DNA from 3 places in the Kitasatospora sp. NPDC048715 genome. Region 1 is predicted to be linked to each of the others. Evidence: riboswitches for the same ligand, from Rfam matches in the RefSeq annotation. Region 1 holds a riboswitch; each other region holds the start of a gene.
What was found. A riboswitch is a leader RNA that binds a small molecule or an ion and turns the genes downstream of it on or off. The one in region 1 is predicted to bind cyclic di-AMP.
Positions count from the first base shown of each region.

Region 2: it holds a riboswitch for cyclic di-AMP, as region 1 does, so the genes downstream of both, ACGFSC_RS34640 (M23 family metallopeptidase) here and ACGFSC_RS39780 (transglycosylase family protein) in region 1, are expected to answer to the same signal.
Region 3: it holds a riboswitch for cyclic di-AMP, as region 1 does, so the genes downstream of both, ACGFSC_RS22510 (transglycosylase family protein) here and ACGFSC_RS39780 (transglycosylase family protein) in region 1, are expected to answer to the same signal.

Region 1 covers NZ_JBICVH010000028.1:128,072-135,751, reverse strand. The annotation lists gene ACGFSC_RS39805 (NAD(P)/FAD-dependent oxidoreductase) at 1-1,129, opposite strand, end outside; gene ACGFSC_RS39800 (Ppx/GppA phosphatase family protein) at 1,559-2,500, opposite strand; partial or broken gene ACGFSC_RS39795 (DUF501 domain-containing protein) at 2,635-3,168, opposite strand; gene ACGFSC_RS39790 (septum formation initiator family protein) at 3,140-3,661, opposite strand; gene eno (phosphopyruvate hydratase) at 3,832-5,118, opposite strand; gene ACGFSC_RS39780 (transglycosylase family protein) at 5,432-6,349, opposite strand; cyclic di-AMP (ydaO/yuaA leader) riboswitch at 6,355-6,523, opposite strand; gene ACGFSC_RS39775 (cytochrome P450) at 6,745-7,680, opposite strand, start outside.
Region 2 covers NZ_JBICVH010000021.1:209,146-216,825, reverse strand. The annotation lists gene ACGFSC_RS34650 (GNAT family protein) at 1-66, opposite strand, end outside; gene ACGFSC_RS34645 (hypothetical protein) at 109-984, shown strand; gene ACGFSC_RS34640 (M23 family metallopeptidase) at 1,128-1,976, opposite strand; cyclic di-AMP (ydaO/yuaA leader) riboswitch at 1,989-2,147, opposite strand; gene ACGFSC_RS34635 (YiaA/YiaB family inner membrane protein) at 2,357-2,647, shown strand; gene ACGFSC_RS34630 (alpha/beta hydrolase) at 2,789-3,616, shown strand; gene ACGFSC_RS34625 (WHG domain-containing protein) at 3,697-4,263, shown strand; gene ACGFSC_RS34620 (SpoIIE family protein phosphatase) at 4,383-6,602, shown strand; gene ACGFSC_RS34615 (ATP-binding protein) at 6,835-7,680, shown strand, end outside.
Region 3 covers NZ_JBICVH010000011.1:312,667-320,346, reverse strand. The annotation lists gene ACGFSC_RS22535 (TetR/AcrR family transcriptional regulator) at 146-751, shown strand; gene ACGFSC_RS22530 (helix-turn-helix transcriptional regulator) at 831-1,697, opposite strand; gene ACGFSC_RS22525 (ATP-binding protein) at 2,116-2,691, shown strand; gene ACGFSC_RS22520 (DUF397 domain-containing protein) at 3,013-3,276, opposite strand; gene ACGFSC_RS22515 (hypothetical protein) at 3,837-4,796, shown strand; cyclic di-AMP (ydaO/yuaA leader) riboswitch at 5,250-5,420, shown strand; gene ACGFSC_RS22510 (transglycosylase family protein) at 5,407-6,807, shown strand; gene ACGFSC_RS22505 (hypothetical protein) at 7,122-7,322, shown strand; gene ACGFSC_RS22500 (LacI family DNA-binding transcriptional regulator) at 7,424-7,680, opposite strand, start outside.

The DNA.
Region 1 (7,680 bases):
TGTACTTGCCGAAGAGGATCGCCACGCCCTTGTGCAGGCCGAGGCCGGCGACCGCACCGAGGTTCTTGTGCTTGTACTCCTTCTGCGGGAAGCCGCGCATGCCGGAGATCACGTTGTCGCCGAGGACGACGGCCTGGCGGCAGGCGTGCTGCGCGTTCGGCGGGCACCAGGCGCCCTCGCCGGCGGCGAGGTCCGGCACCTGGGCGTTGTCGCCGGCGGCCCAGACGTAGTCGAAGCCCTGGACCTGGAGGGTCGGCGCGGTGTCGACGTGGCCGCGCGGGCCCAGCGGCAGGCCGAACTCGGACAGCACCGGGTTCGGCTTCACGCCGGCCGTCCACACGATGGTGGAGGCGTCCATCTCCATGCCGTTCTTCAGCATGACGTGGCCGTCGACGCAGGAGTCCATGGAGGTCTCGATGTAGACCTCGATGTTGCGCTCCTCGAGCTTCTCCTTGGTCCACAGACCGAGGTCCGGGCCCATCTCGGGGAGGATGCGGTTGGCCGCCTCGACCACCACGAAGCGCATGTCCTCGCGGCTGACGGTCTTGTACAGCTTGGCCGCGTCGCGGGCCATGTCCTCGACCTCGGCGACGGTCTCGATGCCGGCGAAGCCGCCACCGATCACCACGAAGGTCAGCGCCTTGCGGCGGATCTCCTCGTCCGTGGTGGACTCGGCCTTGTCGAGCTGGGCCATGACGTGGTTGCGGAGGCCGATGGCCTCCTCGACCGTCTTCATGCCGATGCCGTTCTCCGCCAGACCCGGGATCGGGAAGGTGCGGGAGACCGAGCCGGTCGCGACGACCAGGTACTCGAAGGGCAGCTCGTAGCTGTCGCCGGCCGCGGGCTGGATGGTGGCGACCTTGCGGGCGTGGTCGATGCCGGTGACGGACCCGGTCAGCACCTCCGCCTGCTTGAGGGCGCTGCGCAGCGGCGCGACGAGGTTGCGGGGCGCGACGTTGCCGCCGGCCGCCTCGGGGAGGAAGGGCAGGTACGTCATGTACGACCGCGGGTCCACGACCGTGACGGTCGCTTCGCCGTAACGCATCTTCTTGAGGATGCGCATCGCGGCATACAGGCCGACGTAACCACCGCCGACAATGAGGATGCGAGGACGCTCCGTGGTGCTCATATCCGAAAGTATCCAGCACCGTCCGGAGCAGCCTTCGTGAGCCCGGTCACAAGATGAAGGACCCCCCGTGCTACACTGCGCGGCCGCAAAACCGGGCCCGGCACGGCGGCCCCCACCCCTGGACGGCCCCGCGCGAGCGCGCGCCGGAGCACGACCGGCCTGAGCAGCAACGATCCGCACAGCGCCCGGGTTCCCGCGCATGATTTCGAATTTCAAACCTCAAGCGAGCCCTGACCTGCGATCCCATGGGCTACCCGGCCAGCAGGCCTTCGGTCCCACATTTCGGACGTAGCGGGCGAGTGGGTGCGGCGAATGGCCGGATCGCCATGTGAAGAAATTCACGAACTTTTCCACCCGCGCTCGGGCGCGCCCCGGCCCCGGCCCCCCGAAAGGGGTGCCGGGGCCGGTCCGGGTAAGCCCCGCACGGGGTCAGGAGGCAATACCCCAGGCGATTCCGTCGAGGATGTCGTGCTCGCTCACGACCACCTCGGCGGCGCCGGTGCGCTCCATGATCTCCAGCAGCTCCAGCGCCCCGGCCGCGATCACGTCCACCCGGCCCGGGTGCATCGACGGGATGGCCGCGCGCTCGGCGTGGGTGGCGGCCAGCAGCTCCCGGGCGATCCCGGCGACCCGGTCCCGGCCGATCCGCGAGTGGTGGATCGCCGCCGAGTCGTAGCCGGGCAGGCCCTGGGCGATCGCGGACACCGTGGTGACCGTCCCGGCCAGGCCCACCAGGGTGGCCGCGCCGGTCAGCGGGACGACCTCCTCCGCCCGGTCCAGCTCCGCCCGCACGTGCGCCCGGGCGGCCTCGACCTGCTCCGCGGAGGGCAGCTCGGCGTCGCCGAAGTACCGCTCGGTGAGCCGCACGCAACCGATGTTCACCGAGCGCGCCGCCTGGACGTCGTCCGAGCCGAGCACGAACTCGGTGGAGCCGCCGCCGAGGTCGAACACCAGGTACGGACCGGGGAACTGACCGCCCGTCAGCTCCTTGGTGGCGCCCACGAAGGACAGGTGCGCCTCCTCCTCGCCGCTCACCACCTCGGGCTCGACGCCCAGGATGTCGCGCACGCCCTTGACGTACTCGTCGCTGTTCTCGGCGTCCCGGGAGGCACTGGTGGCGACGAAGCGGACCCGCTCCGGGCCGACACCGAAGCCGGCGATGATCTCCTGGTACTCCCGGCAGGCCGCGAAGGTGCGGGCCAGCGCGTCGGGGTGCAGCCGGCCGGTGCGGTCCACGCCCTGGCCCAGCCGGTTGACGATCATCCGGCGGTCGAGGTCGGTGATCTCCCCCGTCTCCGGGTCGAGGTCGGCGACCAGCAGGCGGATCGAGTTGGTGCCGCAGTCGATCGCGGCCACGCGGGTCGTGCTCACTCGGACTCCCGCTCCGCCGCGGCTTCCTCCACGGCGCGCTTCTTCGCGGCGCGCTCGGCGGTCTTCTGCTCCTTGGCGGCGATCACGGCCTCGTGGTCCTGGTCCTTGGCGCGGTTGCGGGCGACCCGCTCACCGGCGGCCTCGACCTCCGCCGGGGACACGCACGGGCCCTTGGCCCACCAGTCCTCCAGCATGCCGATCGCCTCGTCGCCGAGCGGGTTGACGCCCTCGCCGGCCGCCAGCGAGTGGCCGACCAGCACGTGCAGGCACTTCACCCGGTCCGGCATGCCGCCGGCGCTCGGGAAGCCCTCCAGCACCTCGATCGCGTCGCGCCGGGCGATGTAGTCCTCGTGCGCCCTCTGGTAGGCGGCCGCCAGCTCCGGGTCATCGGCCAGCCGGGCGCTCTGGTCCTTCATCACGCCCTCCGCCTCCAGGGTGCCGATCAGCGAGGCGGCCTTGGGGCAGGTCAGGTAGTAGAGCGTGGGGAACGGCGTGCCGTCCGGCAGCCGGGGGGCCGTCTCCACGACGTCCGGGTTGCCGCAGGGGCAGCGGTGCGCCACGCCGCGCAGGCCGCGCGGCACCCGGCCGAGCTGGGCGGCGATGGCCGCGACGTCGGCGTCGGAGACGGAGGGGTGGTTCTCAGTGGTCATGGGGGGAGGTGTCTCCAACGGGGGACGGTGGGAGGGGAAGGGGGGTGGCGGGGGCCGCCGCCGCGGTGTCGGCGGCGTCCACCGAGTCCCAGATGCCGGCGTACCAGGGCTTGGCGGCCTTCGTCCGGTCGGCGGCGCTTCCGGAGGCCGCGGTGCCGGAGGAGGCCGCACCCGCCGCGGACGAGGAGGGCTGGGCGGAGGCCCGGCCGGCCGGATCCACCGCGATGTACGGGGTCTCCCCCGGCACCGCGTAGTGCAGCCGGGCGCGGGCCTGCGCCTTCACGTACTCCGGGTCCTGCCAGCGGGCCTTCTCCCGGCGCAGCTGCTCGACCTGCTGGCGCGCGTGGTCGGCCTTCGCCCGCTGGGCGGAGATCTCGGCGCGCTGGGAGATGAACTGCCGCGTCGGGTAGGCGAGGATCGCCACCAGCGAACAGAGCACCAGGACGAGGACGGTCGCCCGGCTCGTGAACCGGGGCCGGGCCGCCAAGCCCGGGATCCTCCAGCCAGCCATCTCCCGTATCCCCTCCTGGTCGCGACGGTGCCCCGCCGTCCACCCTACGGGGTGAACGGCGGGGCACCGGTCAGGCGTGCGCTACCGGGAGCGCCCGGCCCTCGTGCTCGCCGTGCGGATCGCTCCGCGCGGCGGCCGGGCCCGGTCGCTCCGCGGAGCGGCCGTTCCTGCTACTCCGCGGAGCGGAAGCGCGGGAAGGCGCCGCGGCCGGCGTACTCGGCGGCGTCGTCGAGGATCTCCTCGATGCGCAGCAGCTGGTTGTACTTGGCGACGCGCTCGGAGCGGGCCGGGGCACCGGTCTTGATCTGGCCGCAGTTGGTGGCGACGGCCAGGTCGGCGATGGTGACGTCCTCGGTCTCGCCGGAGCGGTGCGACATCATGCAGCGGTAGCCGTTGCGCTGGGCCAGCTCGACGGCGTCCAGGGTCTCGGTCAGCGAGCCGATCTGGTTCACCTTCACCAGCAGCGCGTTGGCGGTGCCGGTCTCGATGCCGCGGGCCAGGCGGGCCGGGTTGGTGACGAACAGGTCGTCGCCGACCAGCTGGACCTTGTCGCCCAGCTTGTCGGTCATGGCCTTCCAGCCGTCCCAGTCGGACTCGTCCAGCGGGTCCTCGATGGAGACCAGCGGGTAGGCGGCGACCAGCTCGGCGTAGTACTCGATGAGCTCGGCGGCGGTGAGGTCCTTGCCCTCGAACTGGTAGGCGCCGTCCTCGTAGAACTCGGAGGAGGCGACGTCCAGGGCCAGCGCGACGTCACGGCCGGGCACGTAGCCGGCCTTCTCGATGGCCTCGACGATGAGGTCCAGGGCCTCGCGGTTGGAGTCCAGGTTCGGGGCGAAGCCGCCCTCGTCGCCCAGGCCGGTGGACAGGCCGCGCTCCTTCAGCACGCCCTTGAGCGTGTGGTAGACCTCGACGCCCCAGCGGACGGCCTCGGAGAAGGACTCCGCGCCGATCGGGGCGATCATGAACTCCTGGATGTCGACGTTGGAGTCCGCGTGCGACCCGCCGTTGAGGATGTTCATCATCGGGACCGGCAGGACGTGCGCGTTCGGGCCGCCCAGGTAGCGGAACAGCGGCAGGTCGCTGGCCTCGGAGGCGGCGTGCGCGACGGCCAGCGAGACGCCCAGGATGGCGTTGGCGCCGAGCGAGGACTTGTCCGGGGTGGCGTCCAGGTCCAGCATGGCCTGGTCGATCAGGCGCTGCTCGGTGGCGTCGTAGCCGACCAGCTCCGGGCCGATCTGCTCGATGACGGCCAGGACGGCCTTCTCGACGCCCTTGCCGAAGTAGCGGTTCTTGTCACCGTCACGCAGCTCCAGCGCCTCGAAGGCACCGGTGGAAGCACCCGACGGGACAGCGGCACGACCCGTGCTGCCGTCGTCGAGGCCGACCTCGACCTCGACCGTGGGGTTGCCGCGGGAGTCGAGGATCTCACGGGCTACGACGACATCGATGGACGGCACGAGGCATCTCCTTGCGGAAGCAGGGTCCGGTCTGACGGTGGTGCTGTCAGCAGGACGATTGCGGAGTCGTTACGACCAGAGCCTAACCGCCCGGGCTCCCGGGGCCACGTCCGCCTCGGTCCCGTCTCAGCGTGTGGCCCCACTACCCACCGGTAGTTCACCTGCTTGTCCCAGCTTGTCCCACCGGAGCGGGCGAATGCGGACGAAGGGGACCGGTAGGACCGGTCCCCTTCGGACGGCGGGGTGAGGCGGCGTCGGCACCGGGCGCGGCGGGCGGGCCGGCGGCGGGCGGGCAGGCGTCGAGCGGGCCGGCTCAGCCGAGGTGCAGCACCTGGCCGGGCATGATCAGGTTCGGGTCGCCGCCGACCGTGCCGTGGTTCTGCTCGTACAGCGCGTGCCAGCCTCCGGACACGCCCTGGGCGGCGGCGATGGTCGACAGGGTGTCACCGGCGCGGACGGTGTAGTCGTGGCCGGTGGCCTGCGGGGCCGACTGCGCGGCCTGCGGGGCGTACTGCGGCTGGGCGGCGGCCTGGCCGGCGTACTGCTGGTAGACGCTCTGGTGGCTGGTCCAGTACCAGGCGCCGTTGCTCTGGTACCAGTACACCTTGGCGTCGGCGTCCCAGCCGGCCTTGCCGGAGAAGCCCGGGGTCTGCGGCTGCGCCTGCTGCTGCGGGGCGGCCTGCTGGACCGGCTGCGCGGCGGGCTTCGAGGCCTGCTTCGGGGCCTGCTTCTGGGCGGCGGGCTGCTGCGCGACCGGCTTCTCGGCCGGCTTGGCGGCGGGCTTCGGGGTCTGCTGCTTGGGCGCGGACTGCGGCTTGGCGTCCGAGGAGGTGTCGACCGCGGCCGGGGCGCCGCCCTTGGTCAGACCGGCCTTCTGGGAGCAGACCGGCCAGGCACCCGGGCCCTGCGAGGCCAGCACCTTCTCGGCGACCGAGATCTGCTGGGCCTTGCTGGCCTGGTTGGCCTGCGGCGCGTAGGCGGTGCCGCCGTACGCCTTCCAGGTGCTGGAGGTGAACTGGAGGCCGCCGTAGAAGCCGTTGCCGGTGTTGATGCTCCAGTTGCCACCGGCCTCGCACTGGGCGACGGCGTCCCAGGTGGAGGCGGGGGCGGCGGAGGCACCGGTGGCGGTGAGGAGCGGCATCGCGAGTCCGACGCCGGCCACACCGGCGACGGCGATGGCCTTCTCGGCCTGGGTGCGACGACGGTGACGGCCAGTTCCAACGAACAGCATGAAGAGGTCCCTCTCCGCACGCCTGCGAGGTGAGCTGTCGGGTTCGGACCGGGAGGTGGCCCGGCCGCCGTATGCGGAAACGATTCCGCTCGGGCGGCTTCACCCCAAGCCGTGGGGAGACGGCAACAAACCTGGTTCCCCCGCCCCTGCCCAGGGTTCTGGTCGGTTTCCCGTGACGCGGCGGGCAGGACTCGGCGTTCCGCGTACGAGGTCCGCAGCTGCGAACTCCAGGGAGAGTAGACAGATCATCAGACCAATCACAAGCTCATATCGTCGATATCACACAATAATTACGGCGCGTGTTCGATCGCCTACCAACGGCGGTGTTATGTCCGGATTGATGGGTGTTCACACCCCCGCCGGCAGGTGGTTCGCGACGTCCCGTCAGGGCGATCTCAGCACGTCGGAGGCGTGGCGGGAGCGTGCGGAGAGGCCTGCGGAGAGGCCTGCGAAGGAGCGTGCGGAGGGGTCTGCGGAGAGGCGTGCGGGGAACGGCTCTCCGGACTGAATTCCACCGGGAGTTCGCGCAGCCCACGCATGATCAGACCACCGCGCCACCGCAGGTCGTCCGCGTTTTCCGCGAGCCGGAGATCGGGCAGCCGGGAAAGCAGCGTGGTCAGCGCGGCACGACCCTCCAAGCGGGCGAGCGGAGCGCCGATGCAGTAGTGGATGCCGTGCCCGAAGCCCAGGTGGGGGTTGTCCGTCCGGGCCAGGTCCAGGGTGTTCTCGGCCGCGAACCGGGCCGGGTCGCGGTCCGCCGCGGCGAGCACCACCAGCACCGGGTCGCCGACCGGGATGTCCACCCCGCCGATGGTCAGCGGACGGGTCGCGAACCGCCAGGTCGCCATCTCCACCGGCCCGTCGTATCGCAGGAGTTCCTCGATCCCGGTCTCCAGCAGCGCGCTCTCCCCGCGGGCCACCGACTCCTGCAGCAACCGGCGCTGCTCCGGATTGCGCAGCAGGGCGTACGTGCCGTTGCCGATCAGGTTCACGGTGGTCTCGAAACCCGCGAACAGGAGGATGAAGGCCATCGCCGCGGCCTCGTTCTCGGTCAGGTGCTCACCGTGGTCACTGGCCCGGATCAGGCCCGAGATCAGGTCGTCCCCGAGGTCCGCTCGCTTGCGGTGGATCAGCTCCAGCAGGTACGCCCGCATCCGCTTCACCGCCCGCCCCACGCCGCCGCGCTGCCCGCCGCCGTGGCCCGGCTTCGTGTGGCGCACCATCATCCCGGCCCAGTCCCGGAAGTCGTCCTGGTCCTCGGCCGGCACGCCCAGCAGGTCGCAGATCGCGTAGATGGGGAGCGGGAAGGCGAACTCGTGGATCAGGTCCGC
Region 2 (7,680 bases), on a different contig from region 1:
GTCGCCCTCGGTGAGGTGGTACTCGCGGACGGCCAGTCGCGGGCCGGTGAGTCGTACGGGGACCATGGCTGCCGACCCTATCCCCGCCCGGCGGCTACCGTTCGGACTATGAACGACGAAGACCTGCGGCTCGCCCCCCGCACCAAGGCCGCCGACCTGCTCGCCTGGGCGGCCGGGCAGGACCGCGCGCCGGTGGCCGAGGCGCCGCTGCGCGCGGTGCTGGCGCTGCTGGAGCTGGGCGACGGCAGGATGCACGACGGCTGGCCGGAACTGACCTCCGACGCGGTGGAGCACCTGCTGTACGAGCGGCTCCACCTGTACGTCCAACCCGCACCCGAGGAGGACCCGCTCGCCTACGGCGACGCCGTCCGGCTGCTGATCGACCACCAGCGGGCGGCCCGGCGGCTGAACGCCAAGCGCCAGGAGCGGCTGCACGAGGAGGCCGAGTGGCAGGGCGAGGTCGCGGCCGGGCTGCTGCGCCGCGCCGACCTGGTGACCTGGCCCCGGCTGTACGCGGTGCTGCTGCACGCGTACGGGGTGGACGTCACGGACGGGGCGGCGGTGCGGGACTGGCTGGCCGGCTTCGCGGAGCTCGCGGAGGAGGACCGGCTGGCCGCGTACGAGGCGCTGGTGCCGGCCGGCTGGCTGGACGAGCCGGACGAACAGGGCTGGGGCCCGGGCCGGGTGCTGTCGGTCGGCATGGCCACCGACGGCGCCCGGCGGCTGCTGGAGCAGGGCCTGATGCGGCGCAGCTACCGCAACCTGGCCGAGCTGACCGCGCAGGGGCGGCCGATGCCGGACGAACTGGCCGGGGACTTCGGGCAGTTCGAGGAGGCGGCGGTCGACGCGGCGCTCGACCTGTTCGGCGGGTGGACGGTGCCGGGACTGCCCCGGCTGCTGGTGACGGAGTTCCCGGAGCTGGCGCCGGAGCCGGGCCAGGAGGAGATCGAGGCGTACCTGGCGCAGCTGCCCGCCGAGGAGTGAGACCTCGCACGAAGGCCCCGGCCCGGAGCGGCTGCTCCGGGCCGGGGCCTTCTCGCGTGCGCGTCGGGTTCTCTCGCGCGGGTGCGCGGGCCTCTCGCGGGTGCGTCGGGTTTCTCGCGGGTGCGTCGGGTTTCTCGCGCGGGTCAGGGGTTGAGGCCGCGCTGCTGGAGCCAGGGCTCCGGGTCGACCGGGGCGCCGCCGCCGGGGCGGACCTCCATGTGCAGGTGCGGCCCGGTGACGTTGCCGGTCGCGCCGACCTTGCCGATCTGCTGGCCGGGGGCGACCTTGCCGGAGCCCTTGGTGATCGAGGAGAGGTGGCAGTACCAGATCTCGGTGCCGTCGGGCAGGGTCTCGACGATCCGGTAGCCGTACGAGCCGGCCCAGCCGGCCGAGGTGATGGTGCCCTGGCCGAGCGCGTAGACCGGGGTGCCGGTGTCGGCGGCGAAGTCCAGGCCGGTGTGCAGGTTGGCCCAGTAGCGGGCGCTCTGGCCGTAGTGGGCGGAGAGCCGGTAGTCCTTCACCGGGAGGGTGAGGGCGGCGGCCTTGACCCGCTCGGCCTCCTCGGCGGCGCGCTTGGCCTCGGCCTCCTTGGCGACGGCCTTGGCCTCCGCCTCCTGCGCGGCCTGGAGCCGGGCGGTCTCCTCGGCGGCGGTGCGCTGGCTGTCGGCCTGGTGCTGGATGCGGGCGGCGAGCGCGAGGCCGGGGTCGGCGGAGAGGGCGACCGGGGTCTCGTCCGGGGCCTCGACGGCGGGGGCGGCGGCCGGGGTCGCCGAGGCGAAGCCGGTGGCGCCCAGGGTGGCGGCGACGGCGGTGACGCCGAGCAGTGGGGAGGCTCCGCGGGTCTGACGCGGCATCCGGTGGCGGTTGGTCTCGACCTCCGCGGGGAAGTCCTCCGGGCCGAAGGCCTCGGGGCCGTCCGTGCCGGGGTGGTCGAGGAGCTGGGTACCGGCTGCGAAGCCGGCCGGGTGTGCCGGGGTGTGCGTCGACGCCACGGAGGCGCGCTCCTTTCCTTCCTTCGCGCCTACCGGGTTAGCTGACGGGTTCGGAGCAGGAAGGTCTCCTACGGCTGGGCCGGAGCCCCGCCGATTCACCCCAAGGAACATGGTTCCCCGGCTCCCTGACCTGCCCGGAGGCGGGTCGGCGGGATTAGGCGACGGCGCACGGTGCCGTCTGGGTACGGCGTTGACAACCGCGCTGCGTTATCAAACGTTAATCCTAGGAGGCTCTGATTCCAAGCCATCCGTTCGGAGCAGCCTAGGGCAAAGTGATCGGACGTCAACGAACGACACCGGCGAACACCCCCCTCGCGCACGGCCCCATCTGAGTACTCCTACTCATGTGCGCCCCGGCCGGGCGGCCACATCCTGGCGCCATGAGCACATCGATGCAGACCCGCACCACGGCCGCGTACCACATCCAGGCCGTCCTCTCCTTCGCCCTGTCGGGCGTCGCCCTCGCCGTCGGGATCGCCTACCTGCCGGTCGGCGGGTGGACCAGGGCCTTCCTCGGGATCGGCCTCCTCTACACCGTCACCTCGGCGTTCACCCTGGCGAAGGTGATCCGGGACCGGCAGGAGTCCAACGAGATGGTCACCCGGGTGGACCAGGCCAGGCTGGAGAAGCTGCTCAGCGAGCACGACCCGTTCAAGGTGGAGGGAGTCTGATCGCCCCTTCCTCTCTCCACCCGCTCCTCCCGCTCCACCCCTCACCCGGCCGTTCGCTTGACAGCTAAGGCTATTAGCCTTAGCTTTATGGCTATCGGCCCGCACGCCGATGTCCCGCACCGGCGGCCCGAGGAGGACCCCATGAACGGCACCATCACCCCGAGCACCCAGTACCTGACCGTTCCCGGCGGCCGGATCGCCTTCGACGACACCCGGCGGGGCGACGGCACCCCCGTCGTCCTGCTCCCGGGCATGCTCGACAGCCGGGCCGCCTACCGGCACCTGCGCCCGCTGCTCGTCGCCGCCGGCCACCGCGTCGTCACCGTGGACCTGCGGGGCTTCGGCGAGTCCTCCGTCGAGTGGGACGACTACGGCCCGGCCGCGATCGCCGGCGACGTCCTCGCCCTGCTCGACCACCTCGGCATCGAGCGCGCCGTCCTCGCCGGGAACTCCTACACCGGGGCGACCGTCGTCAGGGCCGCCGGGGACGCGCCCGAGCGGGTCGCCGGGATCGTCCTGCTCAACGCCTTCGTCGAGAACCCGCCGCCGGGCGCCCTGATGCGCGGCGTCATGGGCCTGATGGGCGCCGCCCTCGTCCACTGGCCGGCCTCCTGGGGCTTCTACCTGCGCCGGATGGCCTTCCCGGGCGCCAAGCCCGCCGACTTCGACGCGTACGTGGACGGACTGGTCGCCGCGCTGCGCACCCCGGGGCGCAAGACCGCCACCCGCGGGTACGTCCACGGCGACTCGGCGCCGGTCGGCTGGACGGCCGCGGTGCGGTGCCCGGCGCTGGTGGTCATGGGCAGCAAGGACCCCGACTTCCCGAAGCCGGAGCTCGTCGCCGACCGGCAGGCCGCCGCGCTCGGCGCGCGCAAGGTGATGATCGAGGGGTCCGGGCACTACCCGATGGCCGACAACCCGGCGGCCACCGCCTACGCCCTGCTGCCGTTCCTCGCCGAGCTCGGCTGAGCCCCGCCCGGCCCCGCCGCCCGTTCCTGCCCGACCCCGCCCGATCCACCCGACGTCATCCGTACGGAGAGCCCGAACCCATGCCCCGCGTAGGACTGACCCCCGACCAGGTCGTCGACCACGCCCTCGCCCTCATCGACGAGCAGGGCGCCGAGGCCCTCACGCTGGCCTCCGTCGCCGCCCGGGCCGGGGTCGCCACCCCCTCGCTGTACAAGCACGTCAGCGGCGGCCTCGCCGAACTGCGGCTGCTGATCGCCGTACGGGTCACCGGGGACCTGGCCGACCGGCTGGCCGAGGCGGCCGTCGGGCGCAGCGGGGACGACGCCGTCGCCGCCGTGCTGCGTGCCTACCACGCGTACGCCACCGCGCACCCGCACCGCTACAACGCCCTCCCCCAGGCCCCGCAGCCCGACGACGACCTGGCCCGCGCGGGCGCCCGGCTCGTCGGCGTGATCATCGCCGTCCTGCGGGAGTACGGCCTCGAAGGTTCCGAGGCGATCCACGCCGCCCGCACCGTCCGCTCCCTCGCCCACGGCTTCGCCTCCCTCACCACCGCCGGCGGCTTCCGGCTGGCCGAGGACCTCGCCACCACCCACGACCGCCTCATCGCCACCCTCACCACCGGCCTCCGCGCCTGGCCCGCGTAGGAGGCCGGCACGGACGGCCACCTCTCCGGTGCCGGTGCCGGTGCCGGTGCGACGGCCCGGTCCCCGTTCACCTCTTGAGGAACCATTCACCGCTTGGGGAAATGGGGTATTAAGGGTCAGTGCCCCTGGAGCCCGCCGACAGTCCGACCGCGCGCAGTGCGATGCGCTGCGTGCGCCTGCTGCTCGGCTGCACCAGCGCCGCCGAGCTGCTCGGCACCGTACTGGCCGAGGGCCCGAGCTGGATCACCGGCGAGGGGTCCGCGCTGTACCTGCTGGACTCCGCCGGGATGCTCCGGCTGACCGCCTCGCACGGGCTGCCGGACTGGGCGCACGAGCGCTACGGCGTGGTCGATCCGGCCGGGGAGCTGCCCGCCGCGATGGCCCTGCGGCTGCGGCGCCCGTACCTGCTCAGCCCCGAGCACACCAGCGTCGACTACCCGAACGCGAACGCCGGACTGGGCACCGGGATGGTCGCCGTGATCGCCCTGCCGATGGTCGTGGACGAGCGGCCGATCGGAGTGCTCGCCCTCGCGCTGGCCCACCGGGGCACCGTCCCGCGCCGCGACCTGGACGTCCTGGAGACCGTCGCCGAGGCCTGCGCCCACCGGCTCTCGCACCTGCTGGACCATGCCGACGCCCATCTGCCGCACGGCACCCGCGCACCCTACGGCGTCCGGTTGCCCGAGGGTCCGCGGGCGGCGGACGGCCGCCCGGCCGGGCCGGCCCACCCGCTGCTGTCGCTGGCGGTGCGGGCCGCCGGGCACGGCGCCTTCGAGCGCGACCTGGTCACCGGCGAGAGCTACTGGGACGCCGAGGCGTTCCGGGTGGCCGGCCGCCCGGCCGCCCCGGACGGCGCCGCCCCCGAGCTGGACCGGCTGGTCCACCCGGAGGACCTGCCGGACGTGCAGGCCGCGCTCGCCGAGGCGCTGGCCACCGGCGGCCGCTACCGGATCGGCTACCGGGTGCTGCGGCCCGGCGGCCGGCCCGCCCGGGTCGAGGAGTCCGGCGAGGTGATGCTGGACGTGCACGGGCGGCCGGTGCGGATCGCCGGGCTGCTGGCCGAGGCCGGGCACCGGGAGCAGCCGCCGGCCGAGGAGCGGAACTCCCCGGACGCCGCCCGGACGGCGCTGCTGCTGACGCTCACCCGGGCGCTGTCCCGGGCGGTGACCGTCCGGGACGTCACCACGGCCGTCACCGACGTCGCCCGTCCGGCGCTCGGCGCCGCCGGCATCGTCCTGGACCTGGTGGACGCGGGCCGGCTGCTGCCCGTCTCGCACACCGTGTACGGGGGCCCGCGCCGCACCGAACTCACCCGTCTGGCGGATCTGTCCGAGGGCGTGATGCAGCGGTCGCTGGCCCGTTCCGCCCCGCTGTTCAGCGAGCCCTCGGCGGCCCGTTCCCGGCGCGATCCGCTCGCCCCGGCCGCCTGGGCGGTGCTGCCGCTGGTCGCCTCCGGGCAGCAGGTGGGCTCCTGCCTGATCACCTTCGCCGCCGAGCGGGTGTTCAGCCGCGAGGACCGGACCCTGTACTCGGCCTTCGCCGGCATCCTGGCGCAGTCCCTGGAGCGGGCCCGGCTGTACGACACCCACCACCACCGGGCCTCCGAGCTGCAGCGGGCGATGCTCCCGCGCACCCTGCCCCGGCTGTCCGGGATCGCCAGTGCCGCCCGCTACCTGCCGAGCACCGAGGGCATGCAGATCGGCGGCGACTGGTACGACCTGCTGCGGCTGCCGGAGGGCCGGATCGGGCTGGTGATCGGCGACGTCCAGGGCCACAACGCCGAGGCCACCGCGGTGATGGGCCAACTGCGCAGCGGGCTGCGGGCGTACGCGACGGACGGGCACGACCCGGCCGCCACCCTGACCCGCACCAGCCGGCTGCTGGCCGAGCTGGACACCGAGCTGTTCGCGACCTGCCTCTACCTGACCCTGGATCCGGCCGACGGCGCGCTGACCGCCGCCCGGGCCGGGCACCCGGCGCCGGTGCGGATCACCGCCGACGCCGCGGCCGTCGAGCTGGAGCTGCCGGGCGGGCCGCCGCTGGGGGTGGACCCGGAGCAGCCGTACCCGCTGGCGGTGGAGCGGCTGGCGGTCGGGGAGACGCTGCTGGCGTACACCGACGGGCTGGTCGAGGACCGCGAGGAGGACTACGACGAGTCGGTGCAGCGGATGCTCGGCGGGCTCGAACTGTGGGCGCGGCAGACCGGTCCGGGGCGGATCGGCCCGGCACCGGCGCTGGAGCGGCTGGCCGATCTGCTCACCCTGAACGTGACCGAGCGGCGGTCCCGGCCGGACGACGTGGCGCTGCTGCTCCTGCACCGGACGACGCCCCTTCCGTAACACCGTGCACACGGGCCCCACACATCGCGGAACGCGATCCGGCCGTCGGGCTCGATTCCGGCGTTCCCACCGGTGCCGGTCAGGCTGCTCCCCCGGCTCGTCAGGCGCAGGGATCGGGGTCGAACGAGTGCCGATTGGCGCCGAATTGACTCGATATTGACGAGATCCGGTCACTTGGCGAGATCCGTTCACACCTTCGTAGGATCATCACCCTAGAATTCGCGGCGTGACGATGACTCAGTGGTCCGTAACGGCAACCGGCGTACTCGCCGTCCTCGCCCTCGTGGCCGCCGCGCGGTACCGCGCCGTGTCCGTCACCCAGCGCCGCCGCGCCGACCGGCTGCACGGCGAACTCGCCGCCCTCCAGGAGCAACTGGCCGCCGAACTCTCCCGCCGCGGCGAGGACCTCGCCGCGGTCCAGCAGGAGCAGGAGCACACCGCCTCCACCCAGCGGGCCTTCCTCAGCGTCGCCCGCCGGATCCTGGTGATGGCCCACGACCAGCAGGCGCTGCTGGACGAGATGGAGCGCACCCACGACGACCCGGCCCTGCTGGAGGGCCTGCTCAAGGCCGACCACGCCGCCGCCCAACAGGCCCGGCTGGCCCAGACCCTGGCCGTGCTGTGCGGCGCGCGGGCCGGCCGGCACTGGCCGGAACCGGTCCCCCTGGAGGACGTCGTCCGCGGCGCCCAGTCGCGCATCCTGCCGTTCCAGCGCGTGGTGGTGCGCAGCCGGACCGAGACCGCGGTGGTCGGCGCCGCCGCCGAGGCGCTGATCCACGCGATCGCCGAACTGCTGGACAACGCCACCCGCTACTCCCCGCCCAGCACCCAGGTGTTCGTCACCCTGATGCCGGTGCACAACGGCGCCGTCATCGAGATCGACGACGGCGGCGTCGGCATGCCGGAACAGGCCGTCGTCAAGGCCGCAGCCGCGCTGGCCGGCGGCAGCACCCTGGAGGTCTCCCGGCTGGGCGAGGTCCCGCAACTGGGCCTGGCCGCGGTCGGCCGGCTCGCCGAGCAGTACGGCTTCCGGGTCACGCTCAGCTCGGCGCCCTCGCCGTACGGCGGCGTGCGCGTG
Region 3 (7,680 bases), on a different contig from region 1:
CGTCTTCGTGGCGGCCGCCCGGGCAGTGCCCGCCGGGGCACGGTATCCCGGTGCGGCTGTCGGCTCCACAAGTATATTGGCCCGGAGCCAACGAACGTTCGGAGCAGACACGATGGCACCTCGCGGGGATTCGGTCAATGAGGAGATGCGGCAACGCTCCCGCCGGCGGATCATGCGGGCCACCGTCGAGCTGGTTGACCAGTGCGGTTACGCGGGCACCACGCTCACGGACATCGCCGAGCGGGCCGGCCTCGCCCGCGGACTGCTCTCGTACTACTTCGACGGCAAACGGCTGCTCATGCAGTCCGCGACGCACCGGATGATGCACCAGTCACTGGCCGCCACGCTGGCGGAACTGGCCCCCGGGGCCTCCCCCGACGCACGGCTGGCCGGGGCGATCGACACCGTGCTCGGCCTGGCGATGGACCACCCCCGGGTGATGCGCTCGCACCTGGCGCTGATCCTCGACCCGGACAACGGCGCCTTCGTCCAGGACCCGGAGCAGCAGCAGCTCGGCGCCATCCTCCAGGGACTGCTGCGGGACTGGGGCGCGCCCGACCCGGTCGCCGAGCACGCGGTGCTGCGCAGTGCGCTGATGGGCGGCTGCATCGGGGTGCTGCTGCCGGGCGCCGAGAGCCCGCTGGCCCTGATCCGCGCCGACCTCTTCGGCCGCTACGACCTGGCCTGGGAACTGGGCCGCCCGCCGCAGCAGTCCCCGCCGGAACGCGAACGGCCGCCGGCCCGCGGCTGACGGCGGGCGGGCGGCCTGGTGACCGGCTGCCGGGGGGCCTCGCGAGGGAGGGAGCTCACAGGCCCCGGACGGCAGCGGCTCAGCGTTCCTTCAGGATCGAGGCGAGCAGGTCAATCGTGCGTTCCGGCGTGAGGCTGTCCACGCAGAGCCGCTCCATGACCTGGATGTAGGCGTCGACGTCGTCGCGCTTGTCCAGGTAGAGCGCGCTGGTGAGCTGCTCCAGGTAGACCACGTCCGCGAGGTCCTGCTCCGGGAAGCGCAGGATCGTGAACGCCCCGGACTCGCCCGCGTGCGCGCCGAACCGGAACGGCATGACCTGGATCACCACGTTGGCCTGCTCGGCGACGTCGATCAGGTACTGCACCTGACCGCGCATCACCTTGGGCCCGCCGACCGGCCGGCGCAGCGCCGCCTCGTCGATGACGGCCCACAGGCGCGGGCTGGCGCCCTCGGCCAGCAGCTTCTGACGGCGCAGCCGCAGGCTGACCCGTCGCTCGACCTCCTCCTCGCTGATGACCGGCCGACTCTGTCCGAAAACCGCCCGTGCGTACTCCTCGGACTGGAGCAGCCCGGGGATGAACTGCACCTCGTAGGTGCGGATCAGCTGGGCGGCCTCCTCCAGGCCGACGTAGGTCTGGAACCAGCCCGGCAGCACGTCGTTGAAGCTGTGCCACCAGCCGGACTTGTTGGCCTCGCGGACGAGGCCGAGCAGGGCTTCCCGCTCGATGCCGTCGTCCACGCCGTACAGACTGAGCAGGTCGGCGACGTCGCGCTCCTTGAAGCTGACGCGGCCGAGTTCCATGCGGCTGATCTTGGACTCGGAGGCCCGGATCGCGTAGCCCGCGTCCTCGCGGGTGATGCCGCGCGCCTCACGCAGGCGGCGCAGCTGCGAGCCGAGGAGGATCCGGCGGACCATCGAGCCGCCGCCCGGCTGAACTGTGGTCATGCGGTCGAAACCTCCACCTAGGGCAAACAGCGCACAGTCTGCCATCAGTTGAGCGCTCACGGTGCCGATACTGACGGATGTTCCTATCAGTTCCGCACTCCACGCACCAGGATGCACGTGCATCCGGCGCTTGCATATGCCAATAGTGCGACTGCACGTGAATCGACTCTTGCATCTGCAGTGAGCGCACACCACCATGGTGCACGTGCACCTGCACATCCCTGGCAATCCCGCGGGCTCCGTGTCGACCCCACGCGCGACTCCGTGCACCGACCCGACGACGTCCCCCGCGTCATCGGGCGTTCGAGTGCGCGCGCGCCTGGTCGAGGGGGCGGCCGAGCGGCCGAGCGAGTCGGAGGTGACCGGCATGACCCCGGCGGGTCCAGCCGTGTCCGCCCCCTTATGGGAGGAGCTCTTCATGAGCACCGGTACGGCTTTGGCGGTTGACCCCCTTGTGGTCACCTGTACGCTCGCTCCTCGCTTCGAAGCCGTCAGAACCGCGCGCGACTTCGCTCGGAGCACGCTCCAGCACTGGGGCCTGACGGAGCTGTTCGACGACGTCGCGCTGGTGGCCTCGGAACTCGTGACCAACGCGCTCCGGCATGCGATCGGCGCACGGCCCGACCCGTCGGGCGGCACCCAGGGCGAGTACGACTTTCCCATACAGCCGACCCCGGACGGCCGGCTCCCGATCCGAATAAGCCTGGTGCACCGCGCACCCCAGGTGGTCTGCGCGGTGAGCGATCCGAGCAGCATCGGCCCGATCGCCCGGGAGGCCGACTTCGTCGCCGAATCCGGCCGCGGGCTGCACCTGGTGGAGTCGTTCAGCCGCTCCTGGGGCTGGCACCCGCTGGGCAGCGGCAAGGTGGTCTGGGCGATGTTCGAGGCGGAGACGATCGTCGGCTCCCCGCTGGACGGGCGCCCCGGACTCGGCGGCCGCTCACCGCTCGACGGCCCCGTCGAGATCGGCGGACGGCATCGGCGCTCGGCCTAGGACGGGCCGTGCGCCCCGGCCGGGCCCCCGACTCGAACGGATCCCCCGACCCGAGCGGGCCGCGCGCCCAGGACGGACCATGCGCCGGGCGGCGCACGGCCGGTCGACGGAAGCCCCGGGAGGACCGCACCCCGGGCCCTTCCACCCGGCCCCGCCGAGGACTTCCGGTCCAATGCGGACACCTCCGGAGCGGACGCCCCCGGAGCGGACGCCTCCGGAGCGGAGACCGCCGGTGAAGAGGCCCCCGGAAGAGACAAAGACAAAGGCCGTCGTGGTGTCGGCACCCACGACGGCCCCCCGATGATGGAGCACGGCGGTCGGTCAGACCGCCAGGTGGTCGAACTCCCCGTCCTTGGCCCCCAGCAGCAGGGCGGCGATCTCGGCCCGGGTGTAGATGAGGGCCGGGCCGTCCGGGAACCGCGAGTTGCGCATCGCCACATCGCCGCCGGGCAGGGCCGCGAACTCGACGCAGTTGCCCTGGGAGTTGCTGTGCCGGCTCTTCTGCCAGACCACCCCCTGGAGATCGGCGGCGGCCATCCCGTTGTAGGTGTCGTACGAGCCGTGCGTGTCCTGCGAGTCGTGCATAGAAATCTCCCGAAGAGCTTCCGGAGTTGTCGTCCAGCGCGGCGCCCCCGGCACCGTCGAAACGAACGGACCGGCCCCGTACCGGTCCGGCACAACGCCTCACTTGACGCGATGATAGCTGCAGTGCACGTGCATCAGCACGGGACGTTGCAGGTGCACGTGGCCTTTTGTCCGCAGCCGCGAACTCTTCACGGACCCTTCTCCTGACGGTACGTAAACGGACATAGCCGATGAATCGTCGGGCGCGCGATAACCGGCCGTGAGCGCCTCCCCGCTGAATGTTGATCTTCGAATGCCGGGAGTCGCACCCCCGTGACCCTCCGTCAAACCATCCTCATGCTGTGAGACATCTCACGCGCCCCAGGTGCAACGCCGGCCCCCTCGGGTCGCGTCGAGGCAACCACCGGCGGTCGCGCGGGGATTGGGAGCGGAATGTCCGGATTGTAGGCAAAGTGCCCGGACCGGCGCCGGAGACGCACCGGGCTCCGGACCGCGACCGCGTGAAACCCACTCGGCAGCCGACTGCAAGCCGGACGGGCAGATGTCCTACGATCTCCGGCATGAGCACCGCAGCCATCCCGGGCGCGCCACTGCCCGTCCGTACTCCAGGCTCCCGTGCGCGGGGGCGCCACCGTCGTCCCGAGCGCCCCGAGATCCCGGCCGGCGCCCCGGCCCTGGTGCTCGCCGTGCCCGCGACCGCCGGGCCCGAGTCCCGCTCGGTCGTCGAGGAGTTGCTCTCGATCGTCCGCACCGAGCAGAACGGCGTCCGGACCGCGGTCGGCTACCTGCCCGGCAACGGCGGCGAGGGCGCGGGCGGCGAGGACCGCACCGTGGCCGAGCTGCTGGCCATGGCGGCCGAGGCCGGGCTGCCGACGCCCGTCCTGGTGCCGCTGGTGCCCGGCCCGCACACCTTCCTGACCGAGCTTCACGCGCTCGCCGCCGAGTACGGCGCGCCCGTCACCGACCCGCTGGGCCCGCACCCGCTGCTGGCCGAGGCCGTGCACGTCCGGCTGTCCGAGGCCGGGCTGGCCCGGGCCGACCGCGCCCGGCTGTTCGCCATCGCGACCGCCGCGGACGGCGTGGTGCTGACCACCGTCGGCGGCGAGGACGCGGCCGCGGCGGCCGGCATCACCGGCGTGCTGCTGGCCGCCCGACTGGCCGTGCCGGTCGTCGCCGCCGCGCTCGACGTGCCCGGCTCGGTGGCCGCGGCCGTCAACCACCTCAGGGACACCGGCTCGCAGCGCCCGGCGCTGGCCCCGCTGGTGATCGGCCCGGAGGCGGACTCCGAGCTGCTCGCCACCGCCGCCGAGGAGACCGGCTGCCCGTCGGCCGCGCCGCTGGGCTCGTACCCGTCGGTCGGCCAGCTGATCGCCTCCACCTACCTGGCGGCGCTGCCCGCGCCGTCCCCGGAGGACCTGGCACGGGCCGAGGCGGAGGCGGCGGCCGCCGCCGAGGCCGAGGGGGCCCTGGAGGGCGTCCGCGGCGCCCACGCGGCCTCCCAGGGGCCCGCAGGGCGGTAGTCGACGTCGCGCGCCGGTTCGCGCGCTCCGAAGGGCCCGGAACGGCATGCGTTCCGGGCCCTTCGGTTTTGCTCCGCCCGCCCATGGCCGTCCCGCGCGGAAGTCGGACGGCGGCGAAGTGGAATGTCCGTTCTGGCCTTTTTGAAAGGAAATAGGAAACGCGGTCGCGGGCGCTCGCATCACAGCCGCCGCATCATCCGCCGGGGCGCTCCGGCCCGCGATTCGACGCGCCGTCACACCACTTCTGAAGTGCTGCCAGTTGTGGGCTTCCACAACAGGGTTGCTTGAAAACGATCATTTACGATCATGGAGAGCGGCAATTTTGGCAGTTCCCACTAAACCGTGATGCGCATCACAGCCATTTGCAGTTTGAACTTAAGTCTGATTAACGTGCTCCCCGTTCGTGACCACACGAACCCGGTTCATCCGCGACGCCGAGTCCTGCCGTCGGATGTCCTGGCAGCGCGAAATCGCACCACGGCAGGAGCGGGGGACCCACAGGTAAGTCGCCCCGGACCGATCTCCGGAACGGTCCAGGGCTAGGGGTGAAGCCGCGCCCACAGCGCGGCCGGGCAACTCCAGCCCGAATCCGACAGCTCACCTCGCAGGCGTGGGAGAGGACCGCGTCTTCATGCTGCCCACCAACGGCACTCGTCTGTCCAGCCGCACCCGTCGCGTGATCGCCGCCCTCGGCGTCGCGGGCGTCGGCCTCACCGTCCCCTGCATCGCCTCCGGCACCGCCTCCGCCGCCACCGTCGCCACCTGGGACAAGGTCGCCCAGTGCGAGAGCGGCGGCAACTGGAGCATCAACACCGGCAACGGCTTCTACGGCGGCCTCCAGTTCACCTCCAGCACCTGGTCCGCCTTCGGCGGCACCGCCTTCGCGGCGCGCGCCGACCTGGCCACCAAGGACCAGCAGATCGCCGTCGCCGAGAAGGTCCTCGCCTCGCAGGGCCCCGGCGCCTGGCCGGTGTGCTCGGTCCAGGCCGGCCTCACCAAGGGCGGCGCCGCGGCCGCCGTCGACACCTCGGCGGGCTCCACCGCCGGCTCGACCACCGCCAAGCCCGCGCAGCCCGCGCAGAGCGCCAAGCCGGCCGCCCCGGCCGCCAAGCCCGCTCCGCAGACCCAGGCCCCGGCCGCCAAGCCCGCCGCGCCCACCGCGCCCGCCGCGCCCGCCCAGGACGGCACGCAGGCCAGCACCGACTCCACCGCCTCCGGAAACCGGAGCGACTGGGTCCAGAAGCGCCAGCAGCAGGCCCAGAACGGCGACTACACCGTGGTCGAGGGCGACTGGCTGTCCGCGATCGCCGACCAGCACAAGGTGCAGGGCGGCTGGCAGCGGCTGTACGAGCTCAACCGCGGCACCCTGACCGAGGGTCCGGACAGCATCTACCCGGGCCAGCAGCTGTCCTTCGGCGGCAACGGCCAGGCCCAGGCCGGCCAGTCCGCCACCGGCAAGTCCGGCTCGGACTTCACCTGGTTCGACCGCTCGCAGAAGTCCGGCCAGTCCGCGAACGGCGGTGCCGTGAACGCCCAGCCGACCGCGCAGGCCCAGACCCCGGCCGCCAAGCCGTCCACCAAGCCGGCCGCCAAGCCCGCTCCGCAGACCCAGGCTCCGGCCCAGACCCAGACCCAGGCTCCGGCCGCCACCGGCAGCATGGCCGCCGCGGTCTCCTTCGCCGAGTCGAAGGTCGGTCAGGCGTACGTCTACGGCGGCACCGGCAACGGTGGCTGGGACTGCTCCGGCCTGACCCAGGCCGCGCTGCGCGCCGCGGGCGTCTCCGTCCCGCGCGTCGCCGCCGACCAGGCCGCCGCCAGCACCCACGTCTCGCTGGACAGCCTCCAGCCGGGCGACCTGCTGTTCTGGTCCAACAACGGCAAGGACTCCGGCGTCTACCACGTCGCGATCTACGTCGGCAACGGCAAGTACGTCGAGGCCGCCAACCCGAGCTCGGGCGTCCGCGAGCAGAGCATCGCCAACTGGGCCCCGGACTTCGCCGGCCGGGTCTGAGAACGGCGAACAGCTGACGGACGGCGGACGACGGATAACAGCTGACAGATAACAGATAACAGATTTCATCATCTGTCAGCTGTCGTCCGAACGTTGACCGCCCACGCCCCCGGGGAGAGTCTGGTCGCTCCTCCCCGGGGGTTCCGGCATGCCTCCGGCCGTACCTCGTGGCAAATCCCCGCGGTGAAGCTCCGTGCTGAATCCCCACGGCGAATCCCCATGGCGAAGCCCCTGCTGAATCACCACGACGAATCCCCGTGGTGAATCCCCGCCCCAACGGGCATGCTGCTGCTCTGCACCCGAGGAGGAGTCACATGGCCCAGGTCACCGTCACCCTCGACGCGAACCTCGCGATCGACGCGATGTTGCTCTCCGGCACCAAGAACCCGCAGGACGCCGTCGAACTGGTCCTGCGCGACTACCTGGCCCGCGGCCGCCGTACCGAGACCCGTACCGGCGAGGCGGCCGACGGGCACCGACCGACCGTCGACCGCCCCACCGCCCAGGAGGGCTGACCGCCCGACGGCCCGGGCGGCCGACCGCACGCACGCACGCCGAAGGGCCCCGGGGAGCAACCGCCCTCCGGGGCCCTTCCGTCGGCCGTGACGGCCGGGGTTCAGCGCGCGCAGGCCCCGGTGGACCCGCGCATCACCAGCTCCGGCTGGAACATGAACTCGCCGCGCTGGGCCGCGTTTCCGCCGACCTCCTCCAGCAGCGCGTCGACCGCCGCCGTGGCCATCGCCTCGACCGGCTGGCGGATCGTGGTCAACGGCGGCTCGGTGAAGGCGATCAGCGGCGAGTCGTCGAAGCCGACCACCGACACGTCCTGCGGCACCGACAGCCCGCGCTGCCGCACCGCCCGGATCGCCCCGA